Regions from separate parts of the Frondihabitans sp. VKM Ac-2883 genome, predicted to be linked through region 1. Evidence: predicted binding sites of a transcription regulator. Region 1 holds the regulator's gene; the other holds the start of a gene.
What was found. The regulator LexA, encoded in region 1, represses DNA repair genes until DNA is damaged. The targets are predictions, from matches to a motif close to TCGAACANNTGTTCGA.
Positions count from the first base shown of each region.

Region 2: the regulator LexA is predicted to act here: its motif matches at 11,428-11,443, upstream of ITJ49_RS09205 (DUF6504 family protein).

Region 1 covers NZ_JADKSF010000005.1:294,668-309,866, reverse strand. The annotation lists gene pheT (phenylalanine--tRNA ligase subunit beta) at 1-1,874, opposite strand, end outside; gene pheS (phenylalanine--tRNA ligase subunit alpha) at 1,874-2,947, opposite strand; gene ITJ49_RS11815 (RNA methyltransferase) at 2,947-3,750, opposite strand; gene rplT (50S ribosomal protein L20) at 3,827-4,216, opposite strand; gene rpmI (50S ribosomal protein L35) at 4,258-4,452, opposite strand; gene infC (translation initiation factor IF-3) at 4,503-5,135, opposite strand; gene ITJ49_RS11795 (DUF1844 domain-containing protein) at 5,407-5,766, shown strand; gene ITJ49_RS11790 (SseB family protein) at 5,818-6,612, opposite strand; gene priA (bifunctional 1-(5-phosphoribosyl)-5-((5-phosphoribosylamino)methylideneamino)imidazole-4-carboxamide isomerase/phosphoribosylanthranilate isomerase PriA) at 6,612-7,358, opposite strand; gene hisH (imidazole glycerol phosphate synthase subunit HisH) at 7,423-8,067, opposite strand; gene hisB (imidazoleglycerol-phosphate dehydratase HisB) at 8,064-8,687, opposite strand; gene ITJ49_RS11770 (histidinol-phosphate transaminase) at 8,684-9,787, opposite strand; gene ITJ49_RS11765 (LysM peptidoglycan-binding domain-containing protein) at 9,979-10,377, opposite strand; gene lexA (transcriptional repressor LexA) at 10,604-11,311, shown strand; gene hflX (GTPase HflX) at 11,391-12,926, opposite strand; gene ITJ49_RS11750 (class I SAM-dependent methyltransferase) at 12,968-13,576, shown strand; gene dapF (diaminopimelate epimerase) at 13,661-14,536, opposite strand; gene miaA (tRNA (adenosine(37)-N6)-dimethylallyltransferase MiaA) at 14,533-15,199, opposite strand, start outside.
Region 2 covers NZ_JADKSF010000004.1:136,549-151,747, forward strand. The annotation lists gene ITJ49_RS09170 (GAF domain-containing protein) at 1-1,083, opposite strand, end outside; gene ITJ49_RS09175 (TraR/DksA family transcriptional regulator) at 1,256-1,618, opposite strand; gene ITJ49_RS09180 (glutathione S-transferase family protein) at 1,628-2,674, opposite strand; gene ITJ49_RS09185 (DNA polymerase III subunit alpha) at 2,839-6,318, opposite strand; gene ITJ49_RS09190 (FUSC family protein) at 6,416-7,474, shown strand; gene ITJ49_RS09195 (glucose-6-phosphate dehydrogenase) at 7,698-9,074, shown strand; gene ITJ49_RS09200 (glycoside hydrolase family 15 protein) at 9,183-11,030, opposite strand; gene ITJ49_RS09205 (DUF6504 family protein) at 11,081-11,407, opposite strand; gene ITJ49_RS09210 (SDR family oxidoreductase) at 11,569-12,321, shown strand; gene ITJ49_RS09215 (App1 family protein) at 12,326-13,333, opposite strand; gene ITJ49_RS09220 (SOS response-associated peptidase) at 13,524-14,240, opposite strand; gene ITJ49_RS09225 (TetR/AcrR family transcriptional regulator) at 14,305-14,949, shown strand; gene ITJ49_RS09230 (ABC transporter ATP-binding protein) at 15,093-15,199, shown strand, end outside.

The sequences.
Region 1 (15,199 bases):
ACCGGGATGAAGTCCGTTCCCGGTGAAGCGGCTTCGGTGGAAGCATCCGTCGAGGCTGTCGTCGAAGCATCCGTCGAGGCGACGAAGAACACCGAACCTGACTCGAACAGCGCAAGGTCGAGCAGACCACGCGAGATGTTGCGGCGGGCCGTCTCGAGAAGCCCCGGAATCAGCGACATCCGCATCTCGCCAGCGGCGGTGTCGAGCGGATTTGCCAGCGTCACCGGGGTGACGCCAGCGGCCCGATCACGGACCGGCGCGAACGCCCCGTTCTTCTCGGGCGACAGGAACGGATACGCGAACACCTCGGTCAAGCCGGCCGCAGCGAGCCCGGTCGACACAGCACGGCGCAGAACCTGCTCGCGAGTGAGACCGCGACCGGGAGGCGCGACGGGCAGGACCGACGGAATGCGGTCGTAGCCCGTGATTCGAGCCACCTCTTCGACGAGGTCGGCATCGGTGGTCAGGTCGGGACGCCACGTCGGCGGCATGACGGCGAAGCCACCGTCGACGACAGCGACGTCGGCACCGATCGCCAGCAGGGATTCTTCGACCTCGGCCGCGGTGTAGTCGACGCCGATCAGGCGAGAGGCGCGGTCTTCGGCGAGGAAGACGGAGGCAGGGGTGACGGATTCGTCGAACGAGGATCCGAGGACGTCGCTCGTTCCGCCTGCCAACTCCACCAGCAGTTCGACAGCGCGCTCTGCAGCTGGCGCCGCCACGGCCGGGTCGACCCCGCGCTCGAAGCGTCGCGACGCCTCGCTCGGCAGCTTGTGGCGGCGCGCAGTGCGCGCGATGCTGATCGGCTCGAAGGTCGCGGCCTCGATGACCACGTCTGTCGTCGTCGCCGAGACCTCGGTGCGCTCTCCGCCCATGACGCCGGCGAGGCCGACGGGGCCCTCGTCGTCGGTGATAAGGAGGTCTTCGACATCGAGGGCGCGGTCGCGTCCGTCGAGAGTGGTGAGGTGCTCCCCCGGAGCCGCGCGACGAACGGTGAGACCACCGACGAGCTTGTCGAGGTCGTAGGCATGCAACGGTTGACCCGTCTCGAGCATCACGTAGTTCGTGATGTCGACGGGCAGCGAGATCGAGCGGACGCCGGCGAGCCGGAGGCGGGAGCGCATCCACGGCGGAGTCGGACGCGTGGCGTCGATGCCTCGAACGACGGCTGTCGTGAAGGTGCTGACCCCGACTCGACCGCGGACCGGGGCGGCGTCGGCCACGGTGACGGAGAAGTCGCTGCGAGTCGTCGGCGTGAATGCTGCTGCGGGATCCTTGAAGGCGGCCCCTGTGGCGTGTGAATACTCGCGGGCGACACCGCGGATGCTGAAGGCGTATCCACGATCCGGTGTCACGTTGATTTCGACTGCTGCGTCGTCGAGCCCGAGCAGCGAGATCGCATCGGCGCCGATTTCGGGATCGAGGCCGAGGTCTTTGAGCAGCAGGATGCCGTCGTGCTCATCGCCGAGACCGAGCTCGCGCGTCGAGGCCATCATGCCGTCGGACACGTGCCCGTAGGTCTTGCGCGCCGCGATCGGGAACGGCCCGGGAAGCACCGCACCCGGCAGGCTCACCACGACCTTGTCGCCCACGGCGAAGTTGTGCGCGCCGCAGACGATGCCGCGCACGTCGGCGTCGTCGGTCTCGGGGTTCGGGCCGACCGCGATGCGGCACCAGTTGATGGTCTTGCCGTTCTTCTGGGGCTCGGGCGTGAACTCGAGTACCTGCCCCACGACGAGTGGGCCCGTCACGTCAGAGAGATGCACGTCTTCTTCTTCGAAGCCGACGCTCACCAGCGCCGCATGGACGTGCTCGAGCGTGACGTCTTCGGGAAGGTCGACGTATTCGCCGAGCCACGAGAGAGGGACGCGCATCAGACCACCATTCCGAACTGCTCACTGAAACGAACATCGCCCTCGACCATGTCGCGCATGTCGTTGAGATCGTTGCGGAACTGCAGGGTTCGCTCGATTCCCATTCCGAAGGCGAAGCCCTGGTATTCGTCGGGGTCGATACCCGCCGCACGAAGGACGTTCGGATTGACCATGCCGCAACCACCCCACTCGACCCACCGCGCGCCACCCTTGGCGTTCGGCTGCCAGACGTCCATCTCGGCGCTGGGCTCGGTGAACGGGAAGTAGTTGGGGCGAAGGCGGATCTGCGCCTCGTCGCCGAACATCTGGCGGGCCAGGTGCTCGAGCGTGCCACGCAGGTGAGCCATCGTGAGGCCCTTGTCGATGGCGATGCCCTCGATCTGCGTGAAGACGGGTGTGTGCGTAGCGTCGAGCTCGTCGGTACGGAAGACCCGCCCCGTGGCGACGTTGTAGACGGGGAGCTCTTTCGACAGGAGCGTGCGGATCTGCACCGGCGAGGTGTGCGTGCGCAGCAGCAGGTGACGGTCGACGGGCTCGACGAAGAAAGTGTCTTGCATCGCTCGGGCCGGGTGGTCGGCATCGAAGTTCAGTGCATCGAAGTTAAACCACTCATGCTCGAGCTCGGGCCCCTCGGAGAGCTCCCACCCCATGCTGACGAAGATGTCGGCCATCTTCTCTTGCAGGAGGCTCAGCGGGTGGCGGCTGCCCTGACGGCGCCGGACCGGCAGCGCGGTCACGTCGATGCGCTCGGCCTCGAGTCGTGCGGCCTCTTCGGCGACGGCCAGCTCGGCCTCTCGAGCCGCGACAGCCTGAGCGACACGGCCCCGGGCTGCCCCCATCAGTTTGCCAGCGGCGGCTTTCTGATCGTTCGGTAGCGAGCGGAGACCGGCGTTCATGCGCGCCAGCATCGACGCCTCGCCGACATGGTCGGACCGCACAGCCTTCAGCTCGGCGACGGTGGAGGCCGCCTGAACCGCTTCTAGGGCGGCATCGACGGCACTCGCGACGGAGTCTTCGGAGATTGCTGGCGTGTCTGACACGAGAAGCAAGCCTACCGAATGCTCGCCAGGCATCAGGAGCGCTGAGCGAACGCACTCTCGTACAGGCAGACCGACGCAGCGGTGGCGAGGTTCATGCTCTCGGCGTGGCCGTAGATCGGCACGACGACGGCGCGATCAGCGCGGGCGAGGTCTTCGTCGGTGAGCCCACGAGCCTCGTTGCCGAAGAGCCACGCGGTGGGGTCGGCGAGAATGCCCTCCTTGCGCGCGGCAAGGAGATCGTCGCCCTTCACGTCGGCAGCAAGCACTCGGACCCCTGCCTCGGTGCACCGAGAGAGAACGGCGGAGAGTTCGAGGCCGACCGCGACCGGAACGTGGAACAGCGAACCTGTCGTCGCCCGCACGACCTTCGGGTTGTAGAGATCGACGCTGCGCCCCGTCATGATGACGGCGTCGGCGCCCGCCGCATCGGCGGCGCGGATGATGGTGCCCGCGTTGCCGGGGTCGCGTACCTCTTCGAGGATCGCGATGAGACGCGGGCCGTCGTCGGCGAAGATGTCTTTGATCGCGGTCGGGAACTGACGGCAGACCGCGACGAGACCCTGCGGCGTGACCGTGTCAGCCATGGCCGTGAGCACCTGCTCGGTGACAAACTCGATCTCGACGCCCGCATCGACGGCAGCCTGAGCCAGCTCGGTGTACCGCTCGAGGGCTGTCGGCGTCGCGAACAGCTCGACGACCAGCTCGGGGCGGAACGTCAGGGCTTCGGTGACCGCCTGCGGGCCTTCTAACAGAAAAAGCCCGGTCTCAGACCGGGCGTCTCTCTTGGCCAGTTTGGCCACCGCCCGCACTCGCGGCGAACGGGGGTTGTCGATCATCTGGTTGCTGGGCACGCCCCCACCCTACGGGGAGAGCGGCGTGCCCAGCCACGAGACACGACTAGGGGAACGAAACCTACGCGGCCTCGACCTTGGGGGCCGACGTGTCGGCGGGAAGCGCAGCCTTGGCGGTTGCGACGAGGCCAGCGAACGTGGCGGGCTCGTTGACAGCGAGGTCGGCGAGGATACGGCGGTCGACCTCGACGCCAGCCAGGGCGAGACCCTGGATGAGGCGGTTGTAGGTCAGGCCGTTCGCGCGCGACGCAGCGTTGATGCGCTGGATCCACAGGCGACGGAACTCGCCCTTCTTGGCACGGCGGTCGCGGTACGAGTAGACGAGGGAGTGGGTGACCTGCTCCTTGGCCTTGCGATACAGGCGCGAACGCTGACCGCGGTAGCCCTCGGCGCGTTCGAGGACGACGCGACGCTTCTTGGCGGCGTTGACCGCTCTCTTGACTCTTGCCATTGTTCTTACTTCCTAACGATTAGACGGATGCCGACCAGGGGTCAGCGGCCGAGAAGCTTCTTGATGACCTTGGCGTCGGCCGGGGCCAGCACCTGGTCTTGGTTCAGGCGGGCCTTGCGCTTCGCGCTCTTGACCTCGAGGTTGTGACGCATGCCGGCCTGCTGCTTCATCAGCTTGCCGGTGCCGGTGACCTTGAACCGCTTCTTCGAGCCGGAGTGGGTCTTCATCTTGGGCATAGTCGTTGCTTTCTTCTCTGGAACCTCGGGGCGGAACGAGTAGGTGGTGCCTACTCGGCCGATGCCTCGGTGGTCGTGGTCTCGGCGACGGCAGCGTCGGCTGCCGCGGGGGCGGGGTGCTTGGGGGGCTTGTTGGCCTGCTTGCGAGCCTCGGATTCGGCCTTCGCCTCGGCCTTGTTCTTCAGCGGGCCGATCACCATGACCATGTTGCGGCCATCGATCGTGGGGTTGTTCTCGACGGTGCCCCACTCGGCGACATCTTCGGCGAAGCGCTGAAGCAGACGCACGCCCTGCTCGGGTCGCGACTGCTCGCGGCCTCGGAACAAGATCATGGCCTTGACCTTGTCGCCCGACTGGAGGAAGCCCTCAGCGCGCTTGAGCTTGGTCTCGTAGTCGTGCTTGTCGATCTTCAAGCGAAAACGGACCTCTTTGAGAATCGTGTTCGCCTGGTTGCGCCGGGCCTCTTTGGCCTTCTGCGCAGCCTCGTACTTGAACTTGCCGTAATCCATGATCTTTGCCACGGGCGGCTTCGAGTTCGGTGCAACTTCGACCAGATCCAGGTCGGCCTCTTGCGCGAGACGCAGGGCCATGGCGATGGGGACAACGCCCACCTGCTCGCCAGCGGGCCCGACAAGTCGGACCTCAGGGACGCGGATGCGGTCGTTGGTACGGGGATCGCTGATGCGGGACTCCTCTAATTCTTGATCAACACTCGACGGGTGGTCGGGCGGGCGAAAAAGAGGAAGTCACATGCCGGCTGACGCCAACACGACACCCTTAGAGCTGCTGGCCTCGAAACCTTCGTCTCGATGCCGTGCGGGGTGTAACTACCCGGTAACGTTGAAGTCGCGGGTGGGATAAACTCCTCTTTCGAACAGGGCATAAAGCCCCGTAGCCGCATGAAGCCTAGCAGAGAGATCGCTTGTGAGCCACAACCCGCCAGCCGACGACCACATCTCCCCCTACGACACGGTGGGCGACGGGGTCGAAGAGATCGGGGCCGAGCGCGATATCGCCGACGTTCCGGCGGTCGAGGTCATCAACACGGTCGCGGTTCACCTGCTCAGTGCGAGCGCCGTCAAGCTCGGGCTCGCCGACGCACCCGAGACCCAGATCGACCTCGACGAGGCCCGCAAACTCATCACGGCTCTGGCCGGACTGGTTACTGCCGCAGCGCCCGAGATCGGCGACACCCACGCCCGCGCCCTTCGCGACGGGCTCCGTACCGTGCAACTGGCGTTCCGCGAGGCGTCGCCCATCGCCGATCCGGTGGGCAAGGGGCCGGGCGAAAAGTACACCGGCCCGGTCAACTGACGGGACGGTTCGCGGCGCCGCGCCCGGATCCTTGTCGAGCGCGCTCTGTCGTCAGACTGCAGCCACGACGCGAACGGCCATGCTGTCGACGCGCTTCGCGATGACCTCATCGGACGCCCAGGCGGACTGCAGCCTCGCGAGCAGTGCTGCCAGCGCCTCGCGATCAAGGCCCGGCCGCAGCCCCAGCTCGACGACGAGCTCAGGGCCGCTCAGTCGTGCACTCGCCGACGAAGCGGCGACCGTGACGCTGGCGACGGACTGCTCGTCGGAGGTGGGACGCAGGAAAGCCTCTGCCACCTCGTCGTCGGCGTAGGACGCCACCCACGGCAGGTCTTGGGCGAGCGCCCACAGTGCGGGTCGCCGGATGCCGAATTCGGTCTCGGAGCCGGGGTCGAGCACCAAGAGTTCGGTCGACTCCCCCGCCGCCGCGATGGCCACGCGACGAGCTTCGGCCGGCACAGGCCGAGCCGTGGGGTTCCAGGTCGAGAGGGCCGCGACCGAGGTGAACGCCGGTAGCACGCTCCGCCCGTCAGGGCCCTCGACGGTGACGATCGCGAGTTCTTGAGTCTTGTCGACGGTCACGCCGTGCTCGTTGACCCCCTCGTCGCCCGCGTGGGCGATCAGCGGGATCAGCAGACGGGCCGAACGCAGCGCGTCGACCACAGCCGATTCGCCGACCTCCTGGGCGCGGAAACGCTGCAGCGCATCGAGAAGCCTCGCATCGGCTGTTCCGTCGTCGGCGGCGTAGGCCGTGTCGTGCGCCTGAAAAGTTCGGCCGGCCCAGGGTGTGCCCGCACTGTCTCGATCGGAATGGCCGTGATCGCCGTGGTGGGAACTCGCCGCCATCAGCGCCCGGCGACGTCGAGGGCAGCCGCAAGCGTGAACGCACCGGCATACAGCGCCTTGCCCACGATTGCGCCCTCGAGGCCGTGGGGCACCAACTCGCGAAGAGCGATCAGGTCGTCGAGGCTCGAGATACCGCCGGACGCGACGACGGGGCGATCGGTCTGCTGCATGACCTGCTTCAGCAGCTCGACGTTCGGACCCTGGAGGGTGCCGTCTTTCGTGACGTCGGTCACCACGTATCGAGCGCAGCCTGCGTCTTCGAGACGAGCCAGCACCTCGAACAGGTCGCCGCCCTCTTTGGTCCAGCCCCGTGCGGCCAGCGTGGTGCCGCGCACGTCGAGCCCGACCGCGATGGCGTCGCCGTAGCGTGCGATGACGGACGCCGCCCACTCCGGGTTTTCGAGCGCAGCCGTGCCGAGGTTGATGCGTTTGACGCCGGTCTCGAGCGCGGCCTCGAGGGACGCGTCGTCGCGGATACCGCCCGACAACTCGACGTGGATGCCGGTGACCTGCTTGATCACACGGTGGATGACCTCCCGGTTGTGCCCTCGACCGAAGGCGGCGTCGAGGTCGACGAGGTGCAGCCATTCAGCACCCTGGTCTTTCCAGTCGGCTGCCGCATCGACCGGGTCGCCGTAGTTCGTCTCGGTGCCGGCCTCCCCCTGGGTGAGGCGGACCGCCTTGCCGTCGGCGACGTCGACAGCCGGAAGAAGGGTGAGGGCGGGGGTGGAGGTGATCTCGCTCATGGTGCTTTCTGGGGAGGAAGGGCGGAGAGATAAAGGATCCGGCACGGCCGGCTTCGTCGGCGGACTACAGCGTCTGCAGCCAGTTGGTCAGCAGGCGGATGCCGGGTTGGCCTGACTTCTCGGGGTGGAACTGGGTGGCCCAGAGGGGGCCGTTCTCGACCGCGGCGACGAACGGACCGCCGTGATCACCCCAGGTGACGAGCGGGCCCTTGCGGGCTCCGTGCCCCTCGAGGCTCCAGGACTGGGCCGCAAAGGAGTGGACGAAGTAGAAGCGCTCGTCGCGGACGCCGTCGAAGAGAAGCGACTCGGTCGGCGCGTCGACGGTGTTCCAGCCCATGTGCGGCAGAACCTCCGCCTTCAACTCGTCGATGACGCCGGGCCATTCGCCGAGGCCGTCCACCTCGGAGCCACGCTCGACGCTCCGGTCGAAGAGCACCTGCATTCCGACACAGACACCGAGGACCGGGCGACCGCCCGCGAGACGCCGATCGATCTTCTCGGCCCCGCGGACGGACTCGAGCTGGCTCATCACCGCGGAGAACGCACCGACACCGGGAACGAACAACCCGTCGGCTTTCGCGACGCGGTCGCTCTCGGCAGTGAGCTCGACATTGGCGCCGGCGAGCTCGAGCGCTTTGATGGCCGAGTGCACGTTGCCGCTGCCGTAGTCGAGCACGACGACCCTAGGGCGGGCACCGGCGGCCGTCACAGAGCACCCTTCGTCGAGGGAATACCCTCGACGCGAGGATCGGGCTCGACGGCAGCCCGAAGCGCCCGAGCGAAAGCCTTGAATTCTGCTTCGGCGATGTGGTGCGGATCACGACCGCCGAGCACGGTGATATGCACGGTGAGCCCCGCGTGGAACGCGATCGCCTCGAAGACGTGGCGAACCATCGACCCTGTGAAGTGGCCACCGATCAGGTGCATCTCGAACCCGGCCGGCTCGCCCGTGTGCACGAGATAGGGACGACCGGAGACGTCGACGACCGCCTGCACCAGCGCCTCGTCGAGGGGCACGAGCGCGTCACCGTAGCGACGGATGCCCGCCTTGTCTCCGAGCGCCTGCTTTAGCGCGGTGCCGAAGGTGATGCCGATGTCTTCGACCGTGTGATGCACGTCGATGTGGGTATCGCCGGTGGCCTTGACACTGAGGTCGATGAGCGAGTGCTTCGAGAGCGCGGTGAGGAGGTGATCGAAGAACGGCACCGATGAGTCGATACTCGCCGAGCCCGTCCCGTCGAGGTCGAGTGACAGGTCGATGCTCGACTCGCTCGTGGATCGACTGACCGACGCGGTGCGATCGCGGAACGCCTGGGACGCTGTGCTCATGCTCCGAGCCTAATGTCGCTCATGGCCTCGAGGAACGCCGTGGTCTCAGCAGCCGTGCCGGCGCTCACGCGCAGGTGCCCCGGGATCGCGAGATCGCGCACGATGATGCCACGAGCGAGGAGCTGCTCGAAGACCGCCTCGGGATCGTCGACGCCGCCGAAGAGGACGAAGTTCGACCACGTCGGCCACGGCTGATAGCCGAGCTCGGTGAGCGTCTCGACGATGCGGTCACGCTGCGCCTTGATGTCGTCGACCATGGCGAGCATCTCGTCGGCGTGCCGGAGCGCGGCGACGGCGGCGGCCTGCGTCAACGACGACAGGTGGTACGGAAGCCGCACGAGTCGGAGCGCGTCGATCACCGCAGGGTCGGCGGCGAGGTAGCCGACTCGGGCACCTGCGAATGCGAACGCCTTACTCATAGTGCGGGAGACGAGCAGACGGGGTCGCCCTTCGAGGAGCGTGACCGCCGAGGGTCGATCGGCGGGCATGAATTCGGCATACGCCTCGTCGACCAGGACGATGCCCCGGGCAGCCTCGTAGGCCGCCTCGATGGTCGCCAGCTCGACCGGCGTGCCCGTGGGGTTGTTGGGCGCGCACAAGAACACGATGTCGGGGTCGACCCGGCGGATCTCGCGAGCGACCGTCTCGGGCGAGATCTCGAAACCCTCGTCTCGAGGCGCTTCGACCCACTCGGTACCCGTGCCCCTGGTGATGATGGAGTGCATCGAATAGGTGGGGGGGAACCCGAGAGCGGTTCGGCCCGGCCCGCCAAACGCCTGCAGGATCTGCTGAATGACCTCGTTGGAGCCGTTCGCCGCCCAGATCTGCGCCGGCTCGATCGCCTCACCGGGCTCGAGGCCACCACTGAGATAGCGGGCCAGCGCCTCGCGAAGGGGCGTGAACTCACGGTCGGGGTAGCGATTGACCTCGAGCACAGCGGCGGCAACGGATTCGACGATGTCGCGAGCCACGTCTTCGGGAATCGGATGGGTGTTCTCGTTGACGTTCAGCGCGACAGGCACCTTCTTCTGAGGTGCGCCGTAGGGCGACTGACCTCGGAGGTCGTCGCGAATGGGAAGGTCGTCGAGAGTGATAGCCACAACACCATTTTACGGGGCGTGCTCGCGCCGCAACTGCGTTCTCCACAGGCTCTCCACTGTTGGCGACTCCGGGCCGTGACTGCAAACGGCGGCTGCAGGCGGCACCGGATGGGGCCCACCGTCTGCACTCCATCGAAGACGCGAACGGCGCCACGCGTGAGCGCGGCGCCGAGGGGCGGTCGAAGACCTGATCAGCTCTGGCTGTACTGCACCGGGATGGCGAGCGACTGGCCCGGCATGACCTGCGTCGAAGAGAGATCGTTCAACTTGACGATGTCGGAGATGACGTCGCGCGGGTCAGAGTCGGGAGCGACGCCCTCTGCCACCTGCCACAGGGTCTCGCCCGCCGAGACGGTGACGTGGTCGAAATGGACGTTGCCCGCTGAACTCGTCGCGACGGCGCTGCCGCCGGTGAGCAGGAAGCCGGCAATGAGGGCGAGTGCGGCAACGACGACGGCGAGCGTCAGAACCAGGCGACCGCGGCGCGTGATGCGGAGGTGGGTCGGCACGTCAGTGGGGACCGGACCCGAGGTCGAAACCGTCGCGGCGCGGGAGGTAGAAGGAACCAGTGCGGTGATCGTAGCGCTCATGCTGTTGCCTCTCTCATCGAACACGATCGGCCCGTAAGACTGCGGACTCGAAGGCGTGTTCCGAACATATCTTCGATTACGGCCGATTTCAAGAGCTCGGTACCAGAAATTTGGCAAAAAACACGCGACACACTCGAACATGTGTTTGTTCTGCCATATCTGACCGGATACAGTTTCGATCGGTGGGATCAGTAGACCAGCGACCACCGACATTCGAGAGGGCGAGATGGCACGCGAGACCGCACGACGCGAAACCCAGGGCGATCAAGGCGCCGACGCCACGTCTCCGAAGAAGGCCCTCACCGCGAAGCAGACGCTGATTCTCACGGCGATCCGCGACTCGATCGGCAGCCGTGGCTACCCGCCGAGCATGCGCGAGATCGGCGATGCCGTCGGGTTGGCCTCTCTCTCCAGCGTGACGCACCAGCTCAATCAACTCGAGCTGGCGGGAGCGATTCGCCGAGACCCGAACCGGCCACGCGCTCTCGAGGTTCTTCTCGAAGACCCGGCCAAGTCGGATCCTGAGCCCTCGATCGTCCGTTATGACGACGACGACAACATCACCGCCCGGGTGCCCCTAGTCGGGCGAATCGCCGCGGGTATTCCGATCACGGCCGAGCAGCAGGTCGAAGACGTTATGCCGCTCCCCCGCACGCTCGTCGGCAAGGGCGAGCTGTTCATGCTCAAGGTCGTCGGCGAGTCGATGATCGACGCTGCGATCTGCGACGGCGACTGGGTTGTCGTTCGCCAGCAGGGCAACGCCGAGAACGGCGAGATCGTCGCCGCGATGCTCGACGACGAGGCGACCGTCAAAGTCTTCCGTCAGCGCGACGGTCACACCTGGCTGCTCCCCCGCAACTCGAACTTCGAGCCGATCGTCGGCGATCACGCGCAGATCCTTGGCAAGGTCGTCGCCGTGCTGCGGTCGCTCTAACAGCTTTCGAAAGTGCAAAAACCGCCCCCGAGCCCAAGCTCGGGGGCGGTTTTCGTGCACTCGGCGGAAGTGTCCGCCTCTAGTGCGCGAACTCCTGCAGTGTCGGGGCGTCCTGCGGATAGACCCGGGCCGTCACCCGAGTGCCCTCAGCGACGTATTCGACGTCGACGACGCGTCCGATCTCGTGAATTCGAGACACGACATCACCGCGATCGAACGGCACGAGTAGATCGAGCTCGACCTCGGGCCGGGGCAGCAACTCGGCGATCCGCGCTCGCAACTCGTCGATACCGGCGCCCGTACGAGCCGACACGAAGATCGCGTCAGGCACCATGCCCTGGAGCACCAGACGCTGGCTCTCGTCGATCAGGTCGCTCTTGTTGAAGACGACCACCTCGGGAATGTCACGCCCGTCGACCTCCGAGATCACCTCTCGAACCGTCGCCAGCTGAGCAGCCGGATCGGGGTGCGATCCGTCGACGACGTGCACGATGATGTCGCTGTCCTGCACCTCTTCGAGAGTCGACCGGAAGGCCTCGACGAGCTGGTGCGGCAGGTTGCGCACGAATCCGACGGTGTCGGAGTACGTAAACGGCCGGCCATCGTCGGTCGACGACTTGCGAACGGTCGCGTCCAGCGTCGCGAACAGGGCGTTCTCGACGAGGACCCCCGCGCGGGTCAGACGGTTCAGCAGGCTGGACTTGCCTGCGTTGGTGTAGCCGGCTATCGCCACGCTCGGAACCGTGTTGCGCACCCGGTTGGCCCGCTTCGCGACTCGAGCCGGCTTCATCTCTTTGATCTTCTTGCGAAGAATCGCCATACGGGTGTGGATGCGGCGACGGTCGAGTTCGATCTTCGTCTCACCCGGCCCACGGGAACCCATACCGGCGCCCGCGCCACCGACCTGGCCACCGGCCTGGCGCGACATCGAGTCACCCCAACCGCGCAGTCGCGGGAGGAGGTATTCCAGCTGGGCCAATTCGACCTGCGCCTTGCCCTCGCGGCTCGTGGCGTGCTGACTGAAGATGTCGAGGATCACAGCCGTGCGGTCGATCACCTTGACCTTCACCACGTCTTCAAGCGCGCGCCGCTGGCTCGGAGCCAGCTCGGTGTCGGCGATCACGGTGTCAGCGCCAAGGGCTAATACGGTGTTCTTCAATTCGAGCGCCTTGCCCGACCCGAGGTACGTGCTGGGGTCGGGGTTGGGGCGACGCTGCAGGAGCCCATCGAGGACCACCGCGCCCGCCGTCTCAGCCAACGCCGCCAGCTCGCGCAACGAATTCTCGGCGTCGCCGAGCGACCCCTGCGAGTACACGCCGATGAGAACCACGTTCTCGAGCCGAAGCTGTCGGTACTCGACCTCCGTGACGTCTTGGAGCTCGGTCGAGAGGCCGGCCACGCGCCGAAGCGCCTGCCGGTCTTCGCGGTCGAACTGATCGCCGTCGTGGTGATCGTCTCCGGTACCGTCGCCTCTCGTGCCGAGACCCTGGGTCTGGATGGCCTGGGCCGGCGAGAAGACGGACAGGCCGGCTCGCGACGAGGCATTGCTCAGGATCCGGTCGACGACGTCGTCGCGCTCGGCGCCCTTCTCCTCTGTGGTGCTGTGCTCTGTCATTCGAGTCACATTAGACCTTTCGTGTTCAGTAATCTGGGGTGATGACCAGCGATCACTACTTCTCGAGCTCCCCCTCGAGCGAGCTCCGACCGAGAGAGATCACGGTCGAGCTCGCCGGGCGTGAGCTCACGCTGGCAACCGCCGCGGGCGTCTTCAGCCCGGGGCGGATCGATCCGGGTACCGCGGTACTTCTTGGATCAATGCCGACGCCACCGAGCGACGGCACCTTCTTGGATGTGGGGTGTGGATGGGGGCCGATCGCGCTCACTCTCGCCCTTCGGTCGCCCGAGGCGACCGTTTGGGCGGTCGACGTCAACGAGCGCGTCCTCGAGCTCCTTCGCGAGAACGCCGCTCGCGTCGGCCTCACTAACGTCAACGCCGTGCTGCCCCCAGACGTTCCCGATGATCTCGTCTTCGACGGAATCTGGTCGAACCCGCCCATTCGAGTCGGTAAAGAGGCTCTCCACGGCATTCTCAGCCAGTGGCTGCCTCGCCTCGGCATCGACATGGAGGCATACCTCGTCGTGGCGAAGAGCCTCGGCGCCGACTCGCTTCAGCGATGGATGAACGAGACGATGGCCGAGATCGTCGAAGTCGAACGGGAGACCACGTCGAAGGGATACCGCGTACTGCGCGCAGTCCGACAGTAGTGGCGCTTCGTCGAAAGGGACGCCGAACCCCGGCGAGCGACTGGGTCAGATGGTCTTCATGCGAGAAGACTAACCCGCGAGGCGTCAGAGAACCAGGTCTCCGGTGAAGACGAGCTCCGCGGGGCCACTCAACGAGACGTGCTCGCCGTCTTCCGTCGCGAACATTCGCACGCCGACGGTGCCACCGGGAACGTCGACCCGCCACTGATCGGGAGCCGAGGGCCCCGCCCAGTAGCGAACGGCAAGGGCCGCAGCCGCCGCACCCGTGCCACACGAGAGAGTCTCACCGGAACCGCGCTCGTGCACTCGCATGCTGATGCGCCCGATCCCGTCGGCGACCAGCGGATCGGCAGGGACGACGAACTCGACGTTGGCCCCGTCGACGGGATTCGGCTCGAGGATCGGCACCACCGTGAGATCGACGTCGGCGAGCTCGTCGGCCGAGGCGAGAGCGACGACGACGTGGGGGTTGCCGACCGTAAGTCCGAGGCCGGGCCTCGCCGCATGCAGATTTCGAGCCCGCACCTGGGCCTCGTCGGTCAGCCCCCACCGCCCCAGGTCGACCTGGAACCCCGACCGGTTGATCTGAACGTCGCGCACACCAGCCCTCGTGCCGATCGCCAGGGTCTCACCCGGCTCGAGGGTGACCAGGCCCTGCTCGAGGAGGTACTTCGTGAAGACGCGAATGCCATTGCCGCACATCTCGGCCACACTGCCGTCGGCGTTGTGATAATCCATGAACCACTCGGCACCGTCGTCTTCGGCCAGACTCGACGCGCCCTCAGGGTGGCTGTCGCTGCGCACCGCTCGAATCACGCCGTCGCCGCCGACACCGAATCGGCGATCGGCCAGCGCGCGGATGCGATCCGGTGTGAGATCGAACGAGCCATCGGGGTCGGAGAACAGCACGAAGTCGTTGCCCGTGCCCTGGCCCTTGGTGAAGCGGACGGTGGTGGTCACCCCACGAGTGTATCGGCGGCGGCTGACACGGATCCTGCGCTCCCTGCCCCCGACCAGGCGACCCGCGGATACCGCCGGAACCAGCTCACCTGTCGGCGGGCGTACCTCCGTGTGAGCAGCTTGGTCGAGTCTTTCGCCTCGCCCTCGGAGACCTCGCCGCGCAGCTGCTGCAGGGCCTGGGAGTAGCCGATGGCTCGGCTCGCGGTCGCGCCCCGTTCGATCCCCTGCTCTCGCAGTCTCTCGACCTCGGAGAGGAGCCCGTCACGCCACATGCCGTCCACTCGGTCGTCGAGTCGCTCGACGAGGATCTCACGCGTCTCTTCGAGGCCGAAGAACGCGGGCGAGTGCCACGTCGGGGCGTCGTCGGGCAGGCCCACCGCGAAAGGCCTGCCCGTGAGCTCGCCCACCTCGAGGGCTCGCACGATACGCCGGCCGTTGTGCGAGCCGATTGCCCGCGCCGCCTCCGGATCACGTTCGAGGAGCAGGCGGTAGACGACGCCGACCCCCTCTGCCGTCAACTGCGACTCGTATTTGTGGCGGACGACCTCGTCGGTGCCGGGAAAGGCGAAGTCGAAGACGGCCCCCGACACGTAGAGACCTGAGCCGCCGACCAGGATCGGGACGGCCCCCCGCTCGAAGATGCCGCTCGCGACCTCGCGTGCC
Region 2 (15,199 bases), on a different contig from region 1:
CGAGTACGCGTCGACCGCCTGCCGGTGCGCACCGCGGTCGAGCAGGGCGTCGACACGGGCGATGTCGGTGTCGAGCGGATTCGGCAGCCGGTACGGGCGAGAGAGCGGAGCGAGCCTCGGGTCGAGCTCCTCGAGCGCGTGTCGGAGCCGCACCATCTCGGCACGGAGAGTCGTGACCGCCGAGGCGTCACCGTAGACGAGCGCTGATAACTCCTCAGCACCGATTCCGGGAGGGTGGGCCGACAAGATCGTGATGATCTCGCTGTGGCGGGCCGTGAGCGTGACGATGCGTCGGCCGTCCGAGATCATGGCGGTGTCGCGGCCGAGCGTGCTCAGGGTCGCCGACGCGCTCGGCGTTGACCGGGCCGCGCGACTGTGAGGCGGACTAGTGCGCTGTGATGCGCGAAGGCGCGACACGAGCATCTCCGACTCCATGGCGGCGGCGGTCGCCTGCAGCAGAGGCAGGGTGTGATCGGCGACGGCGCGGTCGTCACCCGTGATGTCGAGAAAGCCGAGGATCCGACGCGTCACCGGGTCGTGAATGGGCACCGCTGTGCAGCTCCATTCCTGCACGAAGACATTGAAGTGCTCCGACCCGCGGATCTGCATGCCGTGGTCGAGCACCAGAGCCGTGCCGGGAGCCGAGGTTCCTACTCGGCTCTCGGCCCAGCCCGCCCCTTCGACGAAGCGCATGCCCTCTGCCTGGCGCTTCGCCGAGCGATCCCCCTCCACCCACAGCAGGCGGCCCCGTTCGTCGCCGAGGGCCACCAGCAGCCCCGAACCCTCGATGTCGGCGAGCAACAGGGTGCGCACCACCGGCAGCAGAAGGGCCAGAGGATGGTCGCGTCGGTAGTCGCCGAGATCAGACGCGGGCAGCTCGAGGGAGGGCAGCAGTCGTTCGGGGTCGAGGCGGCGGCGGCGCGCCCGCTCCCACGACTCGGCGACGAGGCGCCCGTGGGGGTCGTGATGGTCGGGAGTGTCGCGGGAGTCGTGGGCCTTGGGAGTTGCGCCGCGTCCGCTTCGGACAGGGGCGAGCCAAGGGTTCGACCCCGGGGAGTCGGCTGCGCCGCGGCCTGTAGCCATTCCGCACCAATCGTCGTCGATTGTTCGGGCCGCGCGGGGCGTCCCGTCGTGATGGAATCAGCCTACGTCGCGTTCGGCGCCCCGGGGGCCGGTTCAGGGAACTGGCAAAACCGGGCGGATTCGGCTCAGCCCGAGGGGAAAAGAGCAGTTCTGCCAGATTTCTGAACCGACGTCACGCGGCGCAGGCGAGACAGAGCGCCGCCATCGGCCGGGCTCCCAGACGGGCGGCCGGGATCGGCAGGCCACACGAGATGCAGAAGCCGTACGTTCCGGCGTCGAGTCGAGCGAGAGCAGCCGCAGCCTCGTCAGCCCGCTGCTCGGCCGACCGACGGATCGCCTCCAATTGCGAGCGTTCGTAGGCGATCGTCGACCCCTCGGGGTCGTGCTCGTCGTCGACATTCGACGACTCGCGCGCCTCGCTGACGGCGGAGATATCGAGCGTCAGGCGGCCGGCCAGAGCGAGCGCGTCGGCGTGAATGGCGTCGAGACGATGACGGATCGCAGGATCCTTGTGGTCGCCGACAGGGTCTGTCACGAGGGCCGCTCAGCCCTTCGTGATCGCGGGCACTTCTTCACCCGGGCGGGGCGGTTCGGGCGGGGTTCCGGTGCCGAACGGTCGGCCGCCGAGGTCGTCGCGCCCGTGCGGCTCGAGCCAGCCGCTCTCGGTCGGGCCGAGGGGCACGATCTTCGTCGGATTGATGTCGCTCTGGACGATGTAGTAGTGCTTCTTGATCTGATCGAAGTCGATCGTGTCGCCGAAACCCGGGGTCTGGAAGAGGTCGCGCGCGTAGGCCCAGAGCGCGGGCATCTCGATCAGCTTGTTGCGGTTGCACTTGAAGTGGCCGTGATAGACCGCGTCGAAGCGGGCGAGGGTCGTGAAGAGGCGGATGTCGGCCTCGGTGATGGTGTCTCCGACGAGGTAGCGCTGGTCGGTGAGGCGCTCTTCGAGCCAGTCGAGGCGGTCGAACAGGCGGGCGTAGGCGCGCTCGTAGCTGCCCTGGGATCCGGCGAATCCGGCACGGTAGACGCCGTTGTTGACGTCGCGGAAGATGATCTCGGCGACGTCGTCGATTTCGTCGCGAAGGTGCTCGGGGTAGAGGTCGGGAGCGCCCTCGCGGTGAAAGCCGACCCACTCGGTGGCGAAGTCGAGGGTGATCTGCGGGAAGTTGTTGGTGACCACTTTTCCGCTCGGCACGTCGACGATGGCCGGCACTGTGATTCCGCGCGGGTAGTCGGGGGTGCGCTTGAAAAATGCCTCTTGGAGGTGTTCGATGCCGAGCACCGGATCGCGACCGCCCTCGTCGAGGTCGAAGGTCCAGGAGCGAGCGTCGTGCGTCGGCCCAGGCAGGCCGAGCGAGATGGCGTCTTCGAGGCCGAGCAGTCGCCGCGAGATGATCGAGCGGTTTGCCCAGGGGCAGGCGCGGGCGGCTACGAGCCGGTAGCGGCCCGCCTCGACCGGCCATCCGTCGACGGCGTCGCGGGTGATGCGATCCTCGATGTAGTTGGTGTCGCGGGTGTACTCCTGGCCCGGGGTGACGTAGCTGCCGGGGGTGCCCTCGTCGGTGCTCGTGCTGTTCGTGCTGTCGCTCATGTGGTTCAGCCTACGCACGGTGCCCGAGGGCGGGGTCGGCGGGTGCTCTCCGCGGGTGGGCGGGTGTTGTGGAGAGTCGGCGGGTGCTGCAGCACCCGCCGACTCCGTGAAACACCCGCCGACCCGGCCGGGCGCGATCACGGGCTGACCTGGGTCGGGCGCGATCACGGGCTGACCAGGCCGGCGTCGATACCGTCGCTGACCGAGGCATCGACCCCCTCGCCGAGCGAACCGCCAGCAACCCGCCCTGCCTGCCAGTCTCGCCAGAGCGTTTTTAAATCCCACGCGTTGTCGGCCTCGAGCGAGATGCCGCGTTCGCCGGTTCGTCTCGTGCGGCCCTGGATCAGCAGCAGCTTCGTGCCGAACAGGAGGGAGCCGGCGCGATTCTGCGCCTCTTCGAAGAAGGTCGAGTCGGAGCACCCCGACCCGTCGTCGAGGCTGATGAAGACGACGCGCTTGCCGCTGCGCATCGGCGGCGTCTGCGTGGCGATGCGGATTCCGGCAACGAGCACGGTCGTGCCGTTCCAGTTGTTCCGCAGGTCGGCGGCTCGGATCACCCCGAGGTCGTCGAGCATCGGCCGGTAGCTCTCGATGACGTGCTCGCCGACCTCGAGCGAAAGGATGTCGAGCTCCCGGCTGACCCGCTCACGGACGGAGACGTCGGGGGTGCCGATCGGCACCGACGACGATTCGTCGACGTCGAAGTCGAGCTGGTTGAGGGCGTCGGCGGCCTTCGGGCGGGAGGCCCTGCTGGTCAGCTGCCGAATTCTCGCCAGAACGTCACCCCGCGTGCGCCCCTCACCGCCGAGGGAGTCGAGGGCGCCCACCTGGCCGAGCCGCTCGAAGAGCCGTCTCGACGGGGTCGCCCGCTGGTAGAAGTCGGCGATCGAGGTGAAGGGGCGGTTCTCGAGGATCCGGGTCACCTCGGCCTCCGTGATGCCCTGCACGTCGACCAGAGAGAGACGAATGCCGAGCTCGCCGGGGTACGAGCGGGCGACGGGAGTGCGCGGGGGCTTCACCCGCTCGACGTGGAAGACGCCGCTCGACGCATTGACGTCGAGCGGCAGGACGGGGATGCCCATGCGTTTCGCCTCGGTCAGCAGCAGGCGCTTGGGGTACATGCCGGGATCGTGGGTGAGGATGCCGGCGAGGAACTCGGCCGGGTAGTGGGTCTTGAGCCAGGCGCTCTGGTAAGTGGGCAGGGCGAAGGCGGCGCCGTGCGCCTTGCAGAAGCCGAACGACCCGAAGCCCTTGAGCACACCCCAGATGCGGTCGATCTCTTTTTCGGTGAACTTCGAGCGGCCCTGCTCGTCGCGGTTGTCTCGCGTCTTCTGCCGGAACTCGTCTTCGAGGTCGTCGCGCTTCGTCATGGCGCGTCGCATCTCGTCGGCCTCGGCGAGCGAGATGCCCATGGTGGCGTTCAAAATGCGAAGCACGTGCTCGTGGTAGATCACCACCCCGTAGCTGTCTTGGAGGAACTCGGCGAACGAGGGGTGCAGATAATCGGGCTGCTGAAAACCGTGCTTGGTGTCGAGGTAGGGCGCGACCATGTTGCCCTTCATCGGGCCGGGCCGGAACAGCGAGATGTCGGCGATGAGGTCTTCGTACTGGTCGGGCTGCATCTTGCCGATCAGCTCGCGCTGCCCGGGACTCTCGATCTGGAACATGCCGAGGGTGTGGGTGGTGCGGATCGCCTCGTAGGTGGGCTCGTCGTCGTGGGGGATCGCGTCGAGTTCGATGCGGCCCTGCCGGTTGACGTAGGGCACATCGAGGGGGAGCGCACCGGCGAGGGCCGTGCGCGGGCCGTTGATGCGCTCGATCTCGTCGAGCGCGAAGGCCATCGACGACTGCATGCGCACGCCGAGCACGTCGAGTTTGAGCAGGCCCGCGTCGTTCATGTCGTGCTTGTCGAACTGGCTCATCGGAAGCCCCATGCCGCTCGGCTGCACCGGGGTCATGCTGAGCAGGTCGGAGTCGCCGAGGATCACGCCGCACGGATGCATCGAGATGTGCCGGGGGAGTCGGTCGAGTCGCTCGGTCAAGTCGACGAGCAGCTCGATCTGGTCGTTCTCGCGAGCGAGATCGGCGATCTCGCGCAACTCGGGCTTCTCGGCGAGGGCGGTGCGGAAGTCGCGGGCGTTCGATCGCCAGACGTTCTTTGCCACCAGGTCGATCTGCTCGTCGTCGAGGCCGAGAGCGAGCCCTGCGTCGCGGACGGCCCCGCGCCCGCGGTAGGTCGACTGCATCGACATCAGGGTGACCCGGTTGCTGCCGTAGCGGTCGAAGATGGCCCGGTAGATCTCGTGTCGCCTCGCCGACTCGACGTCGATGTCGATATCGGGGAGCGTCTCGCGCTTGTTGCCGAGGAACCGCTCGAACAGGAGGTCGTGCTCGAGCGGGTCGACGTTGGAGATGCGCAGCAGGTAGGTGACGAGGCTGCCGGCGCCCGACCCTCGGGCGGCATTCCGCACCCGCATGTCGCGCATCAGCTGCGAGACGTCGGCCACCGTGAGGAAGTAGCTCGCGAACCCGAACCCGGTGATGGTCTTCAGCTCGTCGCGCATGCGTCGCTCGAGCTTCTCGCGCTTCGCCATCGAGACGTCGCCGAATCGCTCGGTGATGCCCGCCTCGGAGCGACGCCAGAGCACCTGGTCGGGGTCGCCCTCGACACCGATCGCACTCAGCTCGGGAACCTTCGGGCGGCGCCAGCCGAGATCGGCGTCGGGGTCGAGGCGGCAGCGATCGGCGAGCTCTTCGGTTGCGGCCAGCATCTCTTCGGCACTGCGCCGATCGAGTGACGAGACGCTCGCGATCTGCTGTGCCAACTCGCGCATCGCCCCGGGGCCTTTCAGCCAGGCCTGGGCGTTGGGCTGCGGCTCGAACGACCCGAGGGCGGCAAGGTGCCCCGCGGCATCAAGCACGTCGGCGGTGACGGCGCCATCGGGTTCGAGGTAGCGAACCGCGTTGCTGAGGATCGCCGGAACGCGGGCGGCGTCGGCCAGTTCGAGCATGCGGGCCGCGTGCCGCAGAGAACGGCTCTCGCCGGGTTCGGTCAGGTGGCAGACGACCTCGACGACTACACCGCCCGGCAACAGGGTCTTCCAGTCGTCGAGCAGCGCCATCGCCTTCGCGTGATCACCGCGAGACACCGCCCGACCGACATCGGAGTCGGGACCGAGCAGCACGGTGCCGGCCGGACCGTCGTCGCCGAGCAGGAAGGCTCGGAGCCGTGAGCGGGCGATCGTCGCAACGCTGTTCGCGGTGCCGCTCGTCTTGCGTGTGGCTCGACCGTGCGCCGCGCTGATGAGCCGGCAGAGGGAGGCCCACCCAGCCCCCGCCGCCACACCGCCGGCGGGGGAGCCGTGGGCGAGCACCACGATGCGATCGGTGTCGGCCGCAGACCGGCCGCGTGCAGACCCGCCCTCGGCATCGGACAGGACGCCGAGCTCGACCCCGACGATCGGATCGATGCCCGCGGCCCGGCAGGCGCCGACGTGCCGGATCGCTCCGTAGAGACCGTCGCGGTCGGTGATCGCCGCCGCATCAGCCCCACTGTTTACGGCTTGCGCGACGAGATCCATCGGCGTCGCCGTGCCGAAATGAGCGCTGAACGAGGAGGCCACGTGCAGGTGCGTGAATGCCATGCGACCCCTCTCGTTCGAACGTGTGTTCGAACAGTGTAGGTCACGCGACTGACACGGATCAACGAGCTCACAGGCCGCCGTATGGCAGTCTGTCGTGATGCCTTCACCGGGAAATCGACGTGCCCTGAGACTGCTGGCGCACCCCCGGATCCTCCTCGCCGTCAAGGCGGCTCTCGCTGCAGCGCTCGCCTGGTGGATCGCGCCGCACGTGCCGGGCACTGCTGCCGACTACCCCTACTACGCGCCGCTCGGGGCCGTCGTAAGCATGTACCCGACGGTGAAGGCGTCGCTGACGCAGGGCATTCAGACACTCGCCGGGCTAGTGCTCGGTATCGGCCTCGCGGCGGTCGTCGTGGCCCTCGGCAACCCGACGGTGCTGACTGTCGCCCTGGTGATCGGCGTCGGCGTGCTGCTCGGCGGGCTGCCGCTGCTCGGGGCCGGTCGCGACTGGGTACCTATGGCCGGGCTGTTCGTGCTGCTCATCGGCGGCTCCGACAGCGAGGACTACTCGTGGGGCTATGCGGTGCAGATGCTCGTCGGCATCGTCGTGGGCGTGGTGATCAACTTCACGGTCGTGCCCCCGCTCTACTCGAGTGACGCCCGTGATCGACTGCAGCGCCTCCACTCCGAGCTGGCCGACCGGGCCGACGACCTCGCCGGAGTGTTCCGCGCCGACTGGCCGCTCGACGGCGACGAGTTCGAGAGCCGCATCGAATCCCTGCCCGTGACACTCGCCCGGGTGCGCGCGGCCGTCGACTACGGCGACGAATCGCAACGGTGGAACCCCCGCCGCCGACGCCGGATCGACCTCAGCGACGACCGCGACCGGCTCCGCATCGCCGAGCGGATCGCCTTCCACCTGCGCGACGCCGCCGAAGTGACCGGCGAGCTGGCACGACGCGGCGCCGATCCCGACCGGCGGGTCGAGAGCCCAGGATCCGCGGTCACCGAACCCCTCGCCGCGTTGTACGCCGCCCTCGCCGACGCCATCCGGGCCCATGACGATCGCGCCCGGCCGATCTCTCAGGCCGAGGCCGCCCTCGACGACGCCTGGGCCGCTCTCGACGCCGGCACGAAGCCCTCGCCGCGCCGGGTGGCGGAAGAAGCGTCGGTGGCGCTGTCGGCGTCGCGGATCCTCGTCGCCCTGGCGCGCTGACCGGGTGACACGCACTACCCGACCGATGCCGACACGATCAGGCGCGGAGCAGTACGGTTGACGCTGGCATCGTGGCCTCTCGCGCCCGTGACCGCACCCGACCTCCGCCGGGAATTCTCGCCCGACGAGCGCGTTGAGACACATGGCCCGTTTCTACGGGCTTCACTTCGGAAAGGACGTCCATGAATTCCCGCACCGCGACTCGCCCCGAGCAGACCGTCTGATGACGGAGACGAGCACACTCATCATCCTCGGCGCTTCCGGTGACCTCACCGAGCGCCTCCTCCTCCCCGGTCTCGCGAGCCTGCTCAAGAGCGACCGCGGCGTCGACGTCAAGCTGATCGGGACGGGCCGCTCCGAGCGCTCGACCGAGGAGTGGGACGACGTCGTCAAGACGGCCTTCAACGGCGACGCCGGTAGCGACCTCGCCAAGCGGACCCTCGCCTCCAGCGAGTACATCCAGGGCGACCCGACCGATCCCGAGCACCTCAAGAAGCTGTTCGCGGCCTCCGAGGGCGCGCCGGTCATGTACTTCGCGCTTCCGCCCGCCATCTCGACCAAGGTCATCAAGGCCCTAGAAGAGATCGATGTTCCCGACGGACTCCGCCTGGCACTCGAGAAGCCCTTCGGCAGCGATGAGCAGGGCGCCCGCGACCTGAACGAGGAGCTCCTCAAGGTCATCCCCGAAGAGCGCATCCACCGCACCGACCACTTCCTCGGTCGCTCGACGGTGCTCGACATCATCGGCCTCCGCTTCGCGAACCGCCTCTTCGAGCCGGTCTGGAACGGCGACAACATCGAGAAGGTCGAGATCTTCTACGACGAGGTCCTCGGCCTCGAGGGTCGCGCGCAGTACTACGACAAGGCCGGCGCCCTGATCGACATGATCCAGAGCCACCTGCTGCAGGTGCTGGCGATCATCGCCATGGACGCCCCGTCGTCGATCGACTCGATCGAGCTCCGAAGCGAGATCGCCCGCGTCCTCCGCGCCACCTGGGTGAAAGACGGCGACCCCGTCGCCTCCAGCCGCCGTGGCCAGTACTCCGCCGGCACCATCGACGGCAAAGACGTTCCCGCCTACTCCGACGAAGACGGAGTCGACAACGAGCGTCAGACCGAAACCCTCGCAGAGGTCGAGTTCGAGATCAAGACGCGTCGCTGGGCCGGCGTGCCGTTCATCCTGCGCTCCGGCAAGGGCATGACCAAGGTGCGCAAGGAGGTGCTGATCACGTTCAAGCCCGTGCCGGTGCTTCCCGCAGGCCTCAAGGGCGCCTCCAGCCCCGACACGCTGCGCATCGAGATCAGCCCCGAGACCCTCGAGCTCGGCGTCACCACCAACGGCCAGGGCAACCCGTTCTCGCTAGAGAAGTCGGTCTTCAAGACCGACCTCGGCAAGCCCGAGCTGACCCCCTACGGTGAGGTGCTCTCGGGCATCTTCCACGACGACCCGACGCTGTCGATCCGTGGCGACGTGGCCGAGCGCTGCTGGGCGATCGTGCAGCCGGTCATCGACGCGTGGCAGGCCGACGACGTGCCGCTCGAGAAGTACCCCGCGGGTTCGTCCGGGCCGGAAGGCTGGACCACCTCGAAAGAGGCGTGACCCTCGCGCGTCTGATGATGTGACGCGAATTGGCCGAAGCGACGTGGCGTGCCACGGTGCTTCGGCCGATTCGTGTTTGCAAGCGCGTGCGTCTGCGGACGCGGTCGGTCAGGCCTGACTCGCGAGCCGTCGGGCGTCGCCTCCGCGCGAGTGCTCGATCGCGGCGTCGATGGCGTCGGCCGCGCGCACGAGGGCCAGGTGAGACAGCGCCTGCGGCGTGTTGCCGACGTGACGCCCCGTGGCCACCTCGATCTCTTCGGAGAGCATTCCGACGTCGTTGGCGAATCCGACGAGGCGATCCATCAGCCGGGTCGCATCGTCGATGCGGCCGCTGCGACCGTACTGCTCGGCGAGCCAAAACGAGCACGCGAGGAACGGGTTTTCGGTGCCGGCCAGGCCATCGACACCCGACTCGGTGCGGTAGCGGAGAAGCAGTCCGTCGTGCAGGAGGTCTTCTTCGATGGCCTTGACCGTGCCGAGCATTCGCGGGTCGTGGGCGTCGACGTAACCGACCTGCGCGAGCTGCAGCAGTGACGCATCGACCTCTTTCGAACCGTAGTGCTGCACATAGCAGTTGCGTTCGGCGTCGTAGCCGTGCTCCTCGATCTCGTCGCGCACCTTCTCGCGGAGTTCGAGCCACCGGTCGACGGGGCCCTCGAGGTGGAACTGCTGCACGCCGCGGATCGCCCGATCGAGTGCCGCCCAGATCATCACCCGGGAGTGCGTGAAGTGCTGCGCCTCGCCGCGGATCTCCCAGATGCCGTTGTCGGGCCGCGACCAGTTGTCTTCGACGTACGACATGAGGGCCCGCTGCAGCGACCACGAATCAGCCCCCTCTTCGACGCCGAGCTCGCGGGCGTCGTGAAGAGCGACCATCACCTCACCGAAGACGTCGCCCTGATATTGCGTGAAGGCGCCGTTGCCGATGCGCACCGGCGCAGCCCCCTGGTAGCCCGGCAGTTCGTCGATGGTCGTCTCGGCCAGATAGCGCTCGCCCGCCAGCCCGTACATGATCTGCACGTCGGCGGGGTCGCCGGCGATAGCGCGCAGAAGCCAGTCGCGCCAGCCGGTGGCTTCGTCGGCGAAGCCGTGCAGAATGAGCGCCTGCAGAGTCATCGACGCATCGCGAAGCCAGACGTAGCGGTAATCCCAGTTGCGCTGCCCGCCGAACTGCTCGGGCAGGCTCGTGGTGGCGGCCGCGACGATACCGTTCGTGTCTTCGTGGGTGAGCGCTCGGAGCAGCAGGAGCGAGCGGTGCACCTCGGAGGAGTAGACGGCGGGGGCGTCGGAGTGGGAAGCCCATTCCTGCCACCACGAGACCGTGTCGAGGATCCGCGCCCCGACGTCGATCGGAGCGGGCGGCTCGCGGTGCGACGGATACCAGGTCAGCGACAGATCGACGGTCTCACCCTCGGAGACGTCGAAGGTGGCCTCGTGGGTGTGGTCGGAGGCGGTGAGCTTGGGGCCGCGGACGACGACGGCGTCGGGCCCGGCGATCGCGATCAGTGCGGTCGTGCCGGGCTCGCCCCGGCCAGCGGCGATGTCGGCGGAGTCGGGGATCTGCCTGATCCAGGGAACAGCGGTCGTGTAGGCGAAACGGATGCGGAGGTCTTCGTGCATCGTCACCGTGCCGCGGATGCCGCGGATTCGCCGGATGACATCGGCGCGCCTGTCGCCGTAGGGCATCAGGTCGGTCACCTCGACTTCACCGGTCGCGGTGACCCAGCGCGTGGTCAACACGAACGTGCTGTCGACGTACGAGCGGGTGGCTGTAGCGGCCTCATCGCTCGGCGCTACCAGCCAGCGACCGTTGTCGTCGTCGCCGAGAAGCGCGGCGAACATCGACGCCGAATCGAACCGGGGGAGGCACAGCCAGTCGATACTGCCGTTTCGGCCGACCAGGGCGGCGGTGTGACAGTCGCCGATCAGTGCATAGTCTTCGATCGCTAGGGGCATGGGCTCATCAAATCACTCGGGAGCTTCGAATCGGTCGAACCAGGGCGGCGTCAGGCGAACAGCTGCTGATCGACCTCGTCGTCGAAGACACCAAGCAGCAGCCACTCGTGGCTGACGGGATCTCGGGCTAGGTCGAACGTGCCGTCGACCCTCTGCGCGCCATCGGTGAGGGGAAGGGCGTCGACTCGCCAAACCGGCATCTCGATCAGGTCGGCGCCGGCCCCGCGGGGCGCTCGTTTCGCCGATGCCCACCATGCCTGCCGGGTGATCCAGTACTCGGGCGAGCTAACCACCCCGTAGACGACGCGGCGCCAGGTGAAGCGGAGGGGTAGCCCCTCATCGGTCGTCTCGACCGGTACTCGTTCGTCGATTCTCATGTGCGCCCCATTCGTTTGATTCGAAGATACGTTCGAATTCTAGAAATCGCCACCGACATTCGCGCCACCGCATCGGTGGCAACAGTGGTGGAAGCAGAGACCGGGAGTCCTCGGCTGAGCGCTCCCTACCCGAGACCCGCCGACCCGAGCAGAGTGAAGACATGAAGACGACAGGAAACACCATTCTCATCACCGGCGGCACCTCGGGACTCGGCCTGGGGCTCGCCCAGCGATTCGCCGCTGCGGGCAACAAGGTCATCGTGGCCGGCCGCCGCGCCGAGCTGCTGCGCGACATCGAGGCGAGCAACCCGGGGATCACCGGCCTCGAGCTCGACGTCGCCGATCCGACATCGATCGCGGAGGCGTTCACGAAGGTGACCGCGTCGGATCCTGAGCTCAATGTGGTGATCACCATGGCCGGGATCATGCAGCCGGAAGACCTGCACTCGGCCGGGTTCCTCGAGACCGCCGAGAAGACGATCACGACCAACCTGCTCGGGACGATCCGCACGATCGCCGCGTTCACCGAGTTCTTGCAGACCAAACCGGACGCCACGATCATGACCGTCACCTCGGGCCTCGCCTACACGCCGCTCGCCCTCACTCCGACGTACAACGCGACCAAGGCCGCCGTGGCCTCGTTCACCGACATCCTGCGCCTGCAGCTCGCCGACACGTCGGTCGAGGTGCTCGAGCTGGTCCCGCCGGCGGTTGCCACGACCCTGCTCGGTCAGGATCAGGACGACAGCGGGCGCGCCATGCCGGTCGACGAGTTTCTCGACGAGGTCATGTCGATCCTCACCGAGCGACCGGACGAGAAGCAGGTCATGGTCGAGCGCGTGAAGCCGCTGCGCTACTCCGAGGCCAACGGCAACTACGACCAGGTGATGCAGATGCTGGCCGGCAGCCACTAGGCGCTCAGTTCGGCTCGACGAGCCCCTTCTCGACCAGCTGATCCCAGATGCCGGCGCCGTCGGGCGCATAGATCCAGGGCACGTTGGTGGCGCGCTCGCGCTCCTCACTCCGGGAGCGGCCACCGGCGAACACGGCCTCGCTCGACGACAGCTGGCGGATCGCCACGCCGGCCACGTTGCTCGGATGATCGCGCAGGAACCCGCCGTAGAGATCTTCGTCGTGCTGCCCGTCGTCACCGATGAGCAGCCATTCCATGTCGGGGAACTCCTGTGCCAGGCGGGCCAGCGACTGCTGCTTGTGCTGGCGCCCCGATCGGAACCAGCGGTCGTGGGTCGGACCCCAGTCGGTCAGGAGGAGCGGACCGCGCGGGTAGAAGTTGCGGCTGAGGAACCGGTAGAGCGTCGGAGCCACGTTCCAGGCGCCGGTCGAGAGGTAGATGACCGGGCAGCCGTCGTGTGTCGCGCGGAGGCGCTCGTAGAGGACGGCCATGCCGGGCACGGGCCGTCGAGCGTGCTCGTCGAGTACGAAGGTGTTCCAGGCGGCCAGGAGCGGGCGGGGGAGTGCCGTTACCATCACGGTGTCGTCGATGTCGGACACCATGCCGAATCGCACCGACGGGTCGATGACGAAGATCTCCGCCGAGACGTCGAGGGAGCCCTCGGTGCGGAGCGTGATGGTGTTCCACCCCGGCGGCAATCCCACTTCGATTCGAGCGTCGACGACTCCGCCGCGATCGGCGGTCGCGTGATGGGTGACGCCGTCGACCACCACGTCGACGACGACCTCGTCGATCGGAACGCTGGTGAAGCTCCTCCACCCGCGCACGTGCGTGTGCCCGGTGGAGCGTTTCTCGCCGTCTTTCGTCAGGAGCACGCGGCCGAGCACGCGGAACCAGCCATCGCCCCCGTAGCCGACGAACGGGACGATCGTCGGGATCAGGCCGCGTCGCCGGGCATTCCGCTCGCGGAACTCGTGGATCGTGTCTTCCATGCGCGCAGCCCGGTGCAGCATCGGCTCGACGCCCTGCGAGACGACGTTCTGGGCCAGCTGGCTCTGGCCGAGAGGGCTCTGCCCGAGGGAGGTTTGCGCGAGGTTCTTGGCGAATCGGCTCGTCGAGTCGGATTTTCGGGCGGGTGGCGACTTTCGGGAGCCCAGCATTCGATCATTCTGGCACGCCGGCCGGTTCGCCCGTCCGCGACGATCAGTCGCCTGCGGCGCTCGTCAGCGGCTCGCCGACCTGCCCGCCCGGCACCTCTCGCACGGTCACCCGGTAGGCGTGCTGCTCGGCTTCGCCCGAGATGCCCTCGAGGAGGTCGGCGTCGCCCTCGGTGTGCGGATCGAGCCAGTCCTCCATGATCTCGGCGTCGACCAGCACGGGCATCCGCTCGTGGATCTCGGCGAGCGGCCCGACGGCCTCGCGGGTCAAAATCGTGGTGCTCAGGATCCAGCGACCGGCGTCATTCGCTGCCGCGCCCGGATTGCGCCACCACTCGTAGAGCGCACCGAAGAGCATCAGTTCGTCGTCGGGAAGGCTCACGTACACGGGGAGCTTCAATCCGTCGGCCTGCGGTACCCACTCGTAGTAGCCCGAGGCGGGGATCACGGCGCGCCTTGACACGACCGCGTCGCGGAAGGTGGGCTTCTCGGCCGCCGTCTCGATGCGGGCGTTGAAGGCTCGTGACCCTACCGAAGGGTCGTCTGCCCAGGAGGGGATGAGGCCCCATTTCGCCGAGGCCAGTCGACGGATCGGCGGCCCTCCCGCATCGTCGCCCCGGGGTGCCGCGTCGACGAGAAGACTCACCTGCGCAGTCGGGGCGATATTCCAGGAAGGCTCTGGAAGAGTGTCTCCCGTCACGTCCACGTCGAAGAGCGCCACTAGGTCGCTCGAGGCGCGCGCCATCACGATTCTTCCGCACATGACGTCCAGTCAACCGTAGGTGGACGACATCGAGGCGTCGCAACGCTTGTAAGAAGGAGAACCATTGCTCGTCACCGATGTCAATGAAGCACTGCCCGGGGGATCATCACTGCTCAGGAACGAGCCCGTGCAGGCGAGAAGCTCCGCACGGCTCACCGGGCTCCTCGACGCCGCTGCCGGCATCATCGACGAGATCGGCTTCGAGCGACTGACCACGGCCATGGTCGCCGAGCGGGCCGGAGCCTCCATCGGCACGGTCTACCGCTACTTTCCCGACCGTATCGCCGTCGTCGAGGCGCTGGCGGCGCGCAGCATCGCGCGCCTGCTCGAGCGGCTCGGGGCAGCGATCGGCGAGGCGGATTCGGCCGACTGGCATTCCGCCCTCGACCTCGCCATCACGGCCCAGGTCGAGATGTACCGCAGTGAGCCGGGCTTCCGCGCGATCCGCTTCAGCGAGACCGAGACGGCCGACCGCTCGGGCGATGCCGACGCGCGTCGATCGCTTTCCGATCAACTGACGTCTCACCTCGTCGAGATCTTCTCTCTCGAACGCACCGCCGACCTCGAGTTCGCGATCGAGGTGGCGACCGAGTTGTCGACGTCGCTCGTCGCCCGCGCGTTTCTGCACGATCCTCAGGGCGACTCGCGTTTCATCGACGAGAGCCGGGAAGTCGTGGCGGCATATCTGGAGCGCATCGCTTCGGTCTGAGGCGATTTATGACGGCCTCGTAACACTGCCACCGCAACTGTGGTTCAGTGTGACGACCTGGCGTGTGTCGATTTGTGGTGCCCACCAAGAAGGTGCCCGAAGAAACTGTCCATCGATGCCATGTCCAGCGAGAAGGGTCGCCCATGATCGAGTTCCGCTCGGTAACCAAGCAGTATCCCGACGGAACTCGTGCCGTCGAAGACTTCAGCCTCGTGATCCCCTCCCGCAAGACGACGGTCTTCGTCGGTTC